Regions from separate parts of the Streptomyces canarius genome, predicted to be linked through region 1. Evidence: riboswitches for the same ligand, from Rfam matches in the RefSeq annotation. Region 1 holds a riboswitch; the other holds the start of a gene.
What was found. Region 1 has a riboswitch for ZMP and ZTP ahead of IE294_RS19665 (bifunctional 5,10-methylenetetrahydrofolate dehydrogenase/5,10-methenyltetrahydrofolate cyclohydrolase). Riboswitches for the same ligand answer to the same signal wherever they lie in the genome.
Positions count from the first base shown of each region.

Region 1 (4,535 bases):
CACGTTGTTCTCCACGTCCCAGGTGCCGCCGTCGAGGGTGAACTGGCCCGAGGTGACGAGGCGTTCGATGCGCGCGGTCATCACAGCACCACCACCGAACGCAGCACGTCGCCGTGATGCATCCGCTCGAACGCCTGCTCCACCTGGTCCAGTTGGATCGTCTCGGTGACGAACGCGTCGAGCGGCAGGCGGCCTTGCAGGTGGAGGTCGATCAGCATGGGGAAGTCCCGGCTGGGCAGGCAGTCGCCGTACCAGGAGGACTTCAGGGCGCCGCCGCGGCCGAAGACGTCCAGCAGGGGCAGTTCCAGCTTCATCTCGGGGGTGGGGACGCCGACGAGGACGACGGTGCCGGCGAGGTCGCGGGCGTAGAAGGCCTGCTGGTAGGTCTCCGGGCGGCCGACGGCCTCGATGACGACGTCCGCGCCGAAGCCGCCGGTCAGCTCGCGGATCGCCTCGACCGGGTCGGCCTGCTTGGAGTTGACGGTGTGGGTGGCGCCCAGCGTGCGGGCCTTCTCCAGCTTGCGGTCGTCGATGTCCACCGCGATGATCTTCGCCGCGCCGGCCAGGTTCGACCCGGCGATCGCCGCGTCGCCGACACCGCCGCAGCCGATGACGGCGACCGAGTCGCCCCGGCCGACGTTCCCGGTGTTGATCGCGGCGCCGATGCCGGCCATCACCCCGCAGCCGAGGAGGCCCGCGACCGCCGGGGAGACGGCCGGGTCGACCTTGGTGCACTGGCCGGCCGCGACGAGCGTCTTCTCGGCGAAGGCCCCGATCCCCAGGGCCGGGGACAGCTCCTGGCCGGTGGCGGCGAGGGTCATCTTCTGCCGCGCGTTGTGGGTGTTGAAGCAGTACCAGGGCCGGCCGCGCAGGCAGGCCCGGCACTGCCCGCACACCGCACGCCAGTTGAGGATGACGAAGTCACCGGGGGCGACGTCGGTGACGCCCTCGCCGACCGACTCCACGACTCCGGCGGCCTCGTGGCCGAGCAGGAAGGGGAAGTCGTCCGAGATGCCACCCTGCTTGTAGTGCAGATCGGTATGGCAGACCCCGCAGGCCTGGACGCGTACGACGGCCTCGCCGGGCCCCGGGTCCGGCACCACGATCGTCTCGACCCGTACCGCCTCGTCCTTGCCCGGTGCGATCACGCCGCGGACTTCCTGCGCCATGGTCTGGCCCCTTCCTTCGTTTGCCTTCGCCGCCGACATTACGCGCGACCGATCGGTAGCGACGGCGGACCACGAGGAGGTTAGTGGATCTTTCCGGACTCGGGCGGCATCGCCCGGCCCGTCCGGGCAGCGGTGAGGGCCGCCCCGGCGGGACGGCCCTCGTGCCGGCGGGCGGGATCAGTGGATGGCGCCGACCAGACCGAGCAGCGGCGCGGCGGGCGCGAGGACCTGCTCCACCTGGTTGAGCTGGTTCAGCTCCTGGAGGTGCTTCAGCTCCTGCAACTGCTCGGTGACCCGCGGCACCCGGCCCCGCTGCTCCGCCGGGATGTCACTGGCGGCGAGCGAGTCCAGCGTGCTCAGCGCGCCGAGTTTCCCGACGAGCGGTGCGCCGGTGCCGGCCGCGTTCGCCTGGGGTACGGCGAGGCCGGCGATCCCGGCGGCCAGACCCACGGCGGCGGCGATACGTCGTGTTGAGATCATGCCTTCAGCAACGGCGACAGGCCCCGGGCGGACACGGGCGGCGGGCCGCGCTCACCCGGGAGGTGGAGCGCGCGGCCGGGCTTGCCGGGGCCGCCGGGGCGGAGGAGTCTCGGAGGTGGGCCCGTGCGGCCCGCTCCTGGCCGGACCGCACGGGCACCTGGACCACACGGGCACCTGAAGGAGGTCACCATGGGTACCGCTGCGGGGTCCGCCTTCGACACCGACACACTGCGCCGGGCCGTCGAGGGCAACACCGGCAACAACCTTCTGTCGCTCTACGCGGACGACGCGGAGATCCGCATCGTCGACCGCAACAACCAGCCCAGTCATCCCACGGTGCTGCACGGCCGGAGCCAGATCGCCGAACTGCTGGACGACGTCTACAGCCGCGACATGACGCACAGGCTGGACCGGTGCGTCGTCCAGGGCGACCACGCGGCCTACTGCGAGTCCTGCGAGTACGGGGACGGCACCCGGGTCCTCGCCGAGTCGATGGTCACCCTGCGGGACGGCAAGATCGCCGATCAGCTGATCATCCAGGCCTGGGACGAGTAGGCCCCGGCCGGGTACGGCGGGAGCGGAAGGAGGCCGAGCGGGTCCGGAGGCCGTACGCACTCTCGGTTACGCTGTACGCGGGCCGTGACTGGCGCTGAGGTGGAGCACCACCGGGGAGCGGTCCGCGTCGGTTGCCGCGCGCCTGGGCGAGGAGAGTCGATCCAGCTCAGGAGTGTGCAGCATGACCCAGGCCCGTCTGATGGACGGCACCGCGCCCGCCCGCCGCATCGTCGAGGACACCGCGAAGAAGGCCGCCGCTCTCACCGAGCGCACCGGTACCGCGCCGTGTCTGGCCACCGTCCTGGTCGGCGAGGACCCGGCGTCCGTGACGTACGTTCGCATGAAGCAGAACCGCAGCCGCAAGGCCGGCATCGAGTCCCGGCACGTCGCCCTGCCCGCGACCACCACGACGGACGAACTCGTCACGACGCTGCGGGGGTTGTCGGCCGACCCGGGGGTGCACGGCATTCTGCTGCAGCACCCGGTGGGCGACCACATCGACGAGCGGGCCGCGTTCGAGGCGATCGCGCCGGAGAAGGACGTCGACGGTGTCACCTTCGCGTCGTTCGCCGCGATGAGCTTCGGGCTGCCGGGCTTCGTCTCCGCCACGCCGGGCGGCATCCTGCGGCTGCTCGACGAGTACGGCGTCGACCCGGCCGGCAAGCGGGCCGTGGTGGTCGGCCGCAGCGCGATCCTCGGCAAGCCGGTGGGCATGCTGCTGCTCGCCCGGGACGCGACCGTGACCTACTGCCACTCGCGCACCCGTGAGCTCTCGGCCGTGGTCCGCGAGGCCGACATCGTCGTGGCCGCGGTCGGCCGACCGCGGCTGATCCGCGGTCAGGACATCAAGCCGGGCGCGGTCGTCATCGACGCGGGCTACAACCCGGGGAACGTCGGCGATGTCGACTTCGACTCGGCCGTGGAGCGGGCGTCGCTGATCACCCCGGTGCCTGGCGGCGTCGGCCCGATGACGATCGCCACGCTCCTGGAACAAACGGTGACGGCCGCCGCCCGGCAGCTGGGGGTGTAAGGGGCAGCCGGGGGCCAACGGTGGCAGCGGGGCGGTGCCGGGTGGCGCTGATCACCGGCCGGCGGCGCCGACCAGCGCGGGGCGGGCGGGTCGGTGCCACACGGCACGGGGCACTGTCAGCCGTCGCCGAGCAGCCCCGAGCGGCGGGTCGGTGCCACCTGGCATGGGGCGCCGACAGACGCCGCCGAGCACCCCCGAGCGGGCAGGTCGGTGCCACACGGCCGGCTCCGGGCCTCGCGGTCAGCGCATCCAGGCGTTGTAGTCCATGACGTCCCCGGCCTTGACGCCGTACTCGGGGGCGTCCCGGGTGAAGGTGGTCTCCAGGCCGAGGACGGTGCCGGTGCGCGGGTCGAGGATCAGCATCCGCCGGCCGCCCCCACCCTCGTACACGTACGCCTGCCCGGGACGGCCGAGGCGGTCGGTCACCTGTCCCACGGCCCGCAGCCCCTTGGCGTCCGCGAGGACCCTGACCAGTGCCGCGGACTCCCGCGCGCCGAGCGTCCAGTGGTCCAGCAGCTCCCCGACGGCGTCGAGGAGCCGGGGGGTGCCCAGGGGCTCGGTACGGACGGTCTCGGCGAGGTAGGCGCGCAGGGCGGCCGGGGTGTGCGGCGGCGGCGCCTCGGGCGGAGCGTCGCTCCAGCTCGGCGGGTAGGTGGCCCGGCTGAGGACGTGGCCGTCGGCCACCACGCGGGGGTCTCCGCCCTCGTCGGTGAGGACCGGGCGGCCCGGACGGCGCGGGTCGGTCGCCACGACCAGCTCGGTGTGGCTGTCGTCCGCGCGCCAGCGCACCACCCGCTCCTCGGGCAGGGTGACGGGGGGTTTGCCGTCGGTCATGCTCAGGCTCCACGACTGCACGTGCGTGCCCTTGCGCAGGCGCGGCGAGCCGTCGGCGGCGGCCGCGGCCCGTTCGGCCAGCCGCGTCAGCGGGACGGGCGTGGAGTCGGCGCGGACGGTCAGCGGCCGGGGAGCGGCGAGGGCGGGCTGGGTGTTCGGCCCGCCGACCAGTGCGGCGAGCGCGGTCGCCAGTACGACGCCCGTGGCGGCGAGGCCCCACAGCAGCCGGGCGCGGGGGACGCGGCGCGTCGGGCGGGGTGGACGCAGCAGTTCATCGAGCCGCCACTCGCCGCGCTGGTCCAGGGGCCCGTCACCGAAGTACGGCCCGTCGTGCGGTACGGGGTTGGCGCGCCGGAGGAGTTCGAGTTCGTCAGGCATGTCGGGGGTCCTTGCGCAGGCATGCGTCGGTGGTGGGCGCGGGGCCGGAGGATCGCCGGTCGGGGCGGACGTCGCCGTCGGGCGTCGGT
Region 1 is NZ_BMVN01000012.1:236,798-241,332, forward strand. Features, by position in the region: gene IE294_RS19645 (MBL fold metallo-hydrolase) at 1-81, opposite strand, end outside; gene IE294_RS19650 (S-(hydroxymethyl)mycothiol dehydrogenase) at 81-1,169, opposite strand; gene IE294_RS19655 (hypothetical protein) at 1,347-1,649, opposite strand; gene IE294_RS19660 (nuclear transport factor 2 family protein) at 1,839-2,204, shown strand; ZMP/ZTP riboswitch at 2,279-2,359, shown strand; gene IE294_RS19665 (bifunctional 5,10-methylenetetrahydrofolate dehydrogenase/5,10-methenyltetrahydrofolate cyclohydrolase) at 2,386-3,234, shown strand; gene IE294_RS19670 (CU044_5270 family protein) at 3,475-4,446, opposite strand.

Region 2 (4,535 bases), on a different contig from region 1:
GACAACGGCGGCGGCACCGGCAGCACCCTGTGGATCGAACCGGCCTGGAAGATGCTCCTGAGCAACAAGGCCCTCCTGGCGATCCTGTGGGAGCTGTACCCCGGCCACCCGAACCTCCTGCCCGCCTACCTGGACGGCCCCCGGGAGCTGACCGGCACGGCCGGCTACGTGGCCAAGCCCCTCCTCGGCCGCGAGGGCGAGGGCGTCACGATCCACGAGCCGGGATCACCGGGCGCCCCGCGTGACGAGCCCTGCTGCTACCAGCAGTTGGCGCCCCTCCCCGCCTTCGACGGCAACCACGTGGTCCTCGGCGCCTGGGTGGTCCAGGACGAGCCCGCGGGCCTCGGCATCCGCGAGTCCACCGGCCTGATCACCGACGAGTACGCCCGCTTCCTGCCCCACGTGATCCTCTAGCCGGCCGTCACCGCGGCGCCCCCGAGCAGCGTCTCCACCGCCGCCCGCGCGTGCCCCGCCGGGGCCGGGTCGCCGGTGATGGCCGCGGTGACGATGGCTCCCTCGGCGAGCAGGAAGACCGGTTCGGCCACCGGTGCGCCGGTGGCGCGGACCCAGGTCGCCAGCTGGTCGTGGAAGGCGCGCTTGTGGGCGCGGACCTCCGCCAGCACCGGCTCCGACGACGAGCCGAGTTCGCCGTGGGCGTTGATCCAGGCGCAGCCGCGGAAGCCGGGTTCGGCGAACCACGCGGCGAGCCAGTCGAAGACCGCGAGCACCCGTGCGCGGGGGTCCCGGACGCTCTCCACGTGGGCGGCGAGGTTCGCGCGCCAGCGCCGGTCGCGGTGCCTGAGCATGGCGACGACCAGGTCCTCCTTGGTCGCGAAGAGCCGGTAGATGCGCTTCAGGGGCAGGCCGGAGGCCTCGCGGACCCGGTCCATGCCGACCGCCTGGATGCCGTGCGCGTAGAAGAGCGCCTCCGCCGCGTCCAGGAGCGCTTCGCGGTCCAAGCGGTTCTGTTCCTCGGTGGCGGCGGCGGGCATCGGGGCTCCTTGACGTTGAGAACGAGCGTTCTCTATCGTAGCTCCATCGATGGAGAACGCTCGTTCTCGACTTCGTCCCGACGTGGTCCCGACGCCGTTCCCCACCTCGCCCCGACCCGAGGAGGCCGCCGTGCCCGAAGACCGCCCGCCCTACCCGCCGTTCACCCTGGAGACCGCCCGCCGGAAGGTGCAGGCGGCCGAGGACGCCTGGAACACCCGCGACCCCCACCGGGTGGCCCTCGCCTACACCCCGGACTCCGTCTGGCGGAACCGGGACCGGTTCGTCACCGGCCGCGAGGAGATCGTCGCCTTCCTGACCGAGAAGTGGGAGCGCGAGCGGGACTACGCGCTGCGCAAGGGCCTGTGGAGCTTCCACGAGAACCGCATCGCCGTCCGCTTCCAGTACGAGTGCCGCGACGCCGACGGCCAGTGGTGGCGCTCCTACGGCAACGAGCTGTGGGAGTTCGACGAGCACGGCCTGATGCTCCGCCGCGAGGCCAGCATCAACGACGTGGCCATCGAGGAGTCCGACCGGCGCATCTTCGGGCCCCGGCCCGCCGGCGAGCACGGCGCCGACTTCCCCCTCCACTGACCGGGCCCCGTCCCTGATCACGCCCCGGTCAGCACCGCCCGGAGCTGCTCCACCCCCCAGTCCAGGTCGTCCTCGCCGATCACCAGCGGCGGCGCGATCCGGACGGTCGACCCGTGGGTGTCCTTGACCAGGACCCCACGGGCCAGCAGCCGCTCGGAGACCTCCCGCCCGGTGCCCACCGCCGGGGAGACGTCCACCCCGGCCCACAGCCCCCGACCCCGCACCGCCGTCACCCGGCCCGTGCCCAGCAGCCCGCCCAGCCGTCCGTGCAGCCGCTCGCCCAGCCGCGCCGCCCGCTCCTGGTACTCACCGGTCCGCAACATCGCGATCACCTCCAGCGCCACCGCGCAGGCCAGCGGATTCCCGCCGAACGTCGACCCGTGCTCGCCCGGCCGGTACACCCCGAGCACCGCCGCGCTCGACACCACGGCCGACACCGGCAGGATCCCGCCGCCCAGCGCCTTGCCCAGCACGTACACGTCCGGGACCACCCCCTCGTGCTCGCACGCGAAGGTCCGCCCGGTGCGCCCCAGGCCCGACTGGATCTCGTCGGCGACGAAGAGGACGTTCCGCTCGCGGGTCAGCTCCCGCACCCCGGCCAGATAACCGGCAGGCGGCACGATCACCCCCGACTCGCCCTGGATCGGCTCCAGCAGCACCGCCACCGTGTTCTCCGTCAGCGCCGACCGCATCGCGGTCAGGTCCCCGTACGGCACGATCTCGAAGCCCGGGGTGTACGGCCCGAAGTCCGCACGGGCCTCCGGGTCGGTGGAGAAGCTGATGAGAGTCGTCGTACGGCCGTGGAAGTTGCCGCCCGCCACGACGACCTTCGCCATCTCCCCGGGCACCCCCTTCACCCGGTACCCCCACTTCCGGGCCGTCTTCACCGCGCTCTCCACCGCCTCCGCGCCCGTGTTCATGGGCAGCACCATCTCCATCCCGCACAGCTCGGCGAGCTCCGTGCAGAACGCGGCGAACCGGTCGTGGTGGAAGGCGCGGGAGGTCAGCGTCACCCGGTCCAGCTGCCGCCGGGCCGCCTCGGCCAGCCGCCGGTTGCCGTGCCCGAAGTTCAGCGCCGAGTAACCGGCCAGCAGATCCAGGTAGCGCCGCCCCGCCACGTCGGTCAGCCACGCCCCCTCACCCGTGGCGATCACCACCGGCAGCGGGTCGTAGGTGGGCGCGCAGTGCGCGCCGGCGGCGGCGATGAGGTCTTGCGCAGCGGTCACGGCCTCTCCCGGAGACGACTCGGACTCGACGGTGACCTCCTTCTTATCCTCGCTCGCATGGTGGACGCGGGACCTGCCCCGCGCGGCGCGCCCGGTAGGCTGACGAGCGGGCCGTGACTGGCGCGCTGGGATGGGACGGACCATCAGGGAGCGGCCCGAGCGGGAAGAGTGCCGTGCGCCTGGGCCGAACGTGAACGCTGTACGCACACCGTCCGGAGGTCCCCCGATGCCCGAGAATTCCGCCTCCCTCTCCGCCGAGTCGACCGCCTTCCGTGCCGCCCTCGACGTGATCCGCGCCGTCGAGCCGCGCGTCGCCGACGCCATCGGCCAGGAGGTCACCGACCAGCGCGAGATGCTCAAGCTGATCGCCTCGGAGAACTACGCCTCCCCGGCGACCCTGCTCGCGATGGGCAACTGGTTCAGCGACAAGTACGCCGAGGGCACCGTCGGCCGCCGCTTCTACGCCGGCTGCCGCAACGTCGACACCGTCGAGTCCCTCGCCGCCGAGCACGCCCGCGAACTCTTCGGCGCCCGCCACGCCTACGTCCAGCCGCACTCCGGCATCGACGCCAACCTGGTCGCCTTCTGGGCCGTCCTCGCCGACCGCGTCGAGGCGCCCTTCCTGGAGAAGGCCGGCGTCCGCCAGGTCAACGACCTGACCGAGGCCGACTGGGCCGAGCTCCGCCAGGCCTTCGGCAACCAGCGCATGCTCGGCATGTCCCTGGACGCCGGCGGCCACCTCACCCACGGCTTCCGCCCGAACATCTCCGGCAAGATGTTCGACCAGCGCTCCTACGGCACCGACCCGGCCACCGGCCTCATCGACTACGAGGCCCTGCGCGCCCAGGCCCGCGAGTTCAAGCCGCTGATCATCGTCGCCGGCTACTCCGCGTACCCCCGGCTGGTGAACTTCCGGATCATGCGCGAGATCGCCGACGAGGTCGGCGCCACCCTCATGGTCGACATGGCGCACTTCGCCGGCCTGGTCGCGGGCAAGGTCCTCACCGGCGACTTCGACCCGGTCCCGCACGCCCAGATCGTCACCACGACCACCCACAAGTCGCTGCGCGGCCCGCGCGGCGGCATGGTCCTGTGCGACGACTCCCTCAAGGACCAGGTGGACCGCGGCTGCCCGATGGTCCTCGGCGGCCCGCTCCCGCACGTCATGGCCGCCAAGGCCGTAGCCCTGGCCGAGGCCCGGCAGCCCGCCTTCCAGGACTACGCCCAGCGCATCGTGGACAACTCCCGCGCCCTGGCCGAGGGCCTGATGCGCCGCGGCGCCACCCTCGTCACCGGCGGCACCGACAACCACCTCTGCCTGATCGACGTCGCCACCTCCTACGGCCTCACCGGCCGCCAGGCCGAGGCCGCGCTGCTCGATTCCGGCATCGTCACCAACCGCAACGCCATCCCGGCCGACCCGAACGGCGCCTGGTACACCTCCGGCATCCGCATCGGCACCCCGGCGCTCACCACCCGCGGCCTCGGCACGGCGGAGATGGACGAGGTGGCGGGCCTGATCGACCGCGTCCTCAGCACCACCGAGCCGGGCACCACCAAGTCCGGCGCCCCCTCCAAGGCGGCCCACGTCCTGGACGAGAAGGTCGCCCAGGAGATCTCCCGGCGGGCGACGGACCTGGTCGCGGGCTTCCCGCTGTACCCGCAGGTCGACCTCGGCTGAAACGCCCCTGAAAGAGGCGCGGGGAACTGCGCGAGCCACCACGG
Region 2 is NZ_BMVN01000015.1:162,951-167,485, reverse strand. Features, by position in the region: gene IE294_RS22375 (glutathionylspermidine synthase family protein) at 1-414, shown strand, start outside; gene IE294_RS22370 (TetR/AcrR family transcriptional regulator) at 411-992, opposite strand; gene IE294_RS22365 (nuclear transport factor 2 family protein) at 1,123-1,584, shown strand; gene rocD (ornithine--oxo-acid transaminase) at 1,602-2,810, opposite strand; ZMP/ZTP riboswitch at 2,914-3,002, shown strand; gene IE294_RS22355 (glycine hydroxymethyltransferase) at 3,037-4,491, shown strand.
Region 2: linked by a shared signal. The riboswitch ahead of IE294_RS22355 (glycine hydroxymethyltransferase) and the one ahead of IE294_RS19665 (bifunctional 5,10-methylenetetrahydrofolate dehydrogenase/5,10-methenyltetrahydrofolate cyclohydrolase) in region 1 are both predicted to bind ZMP and ZTP.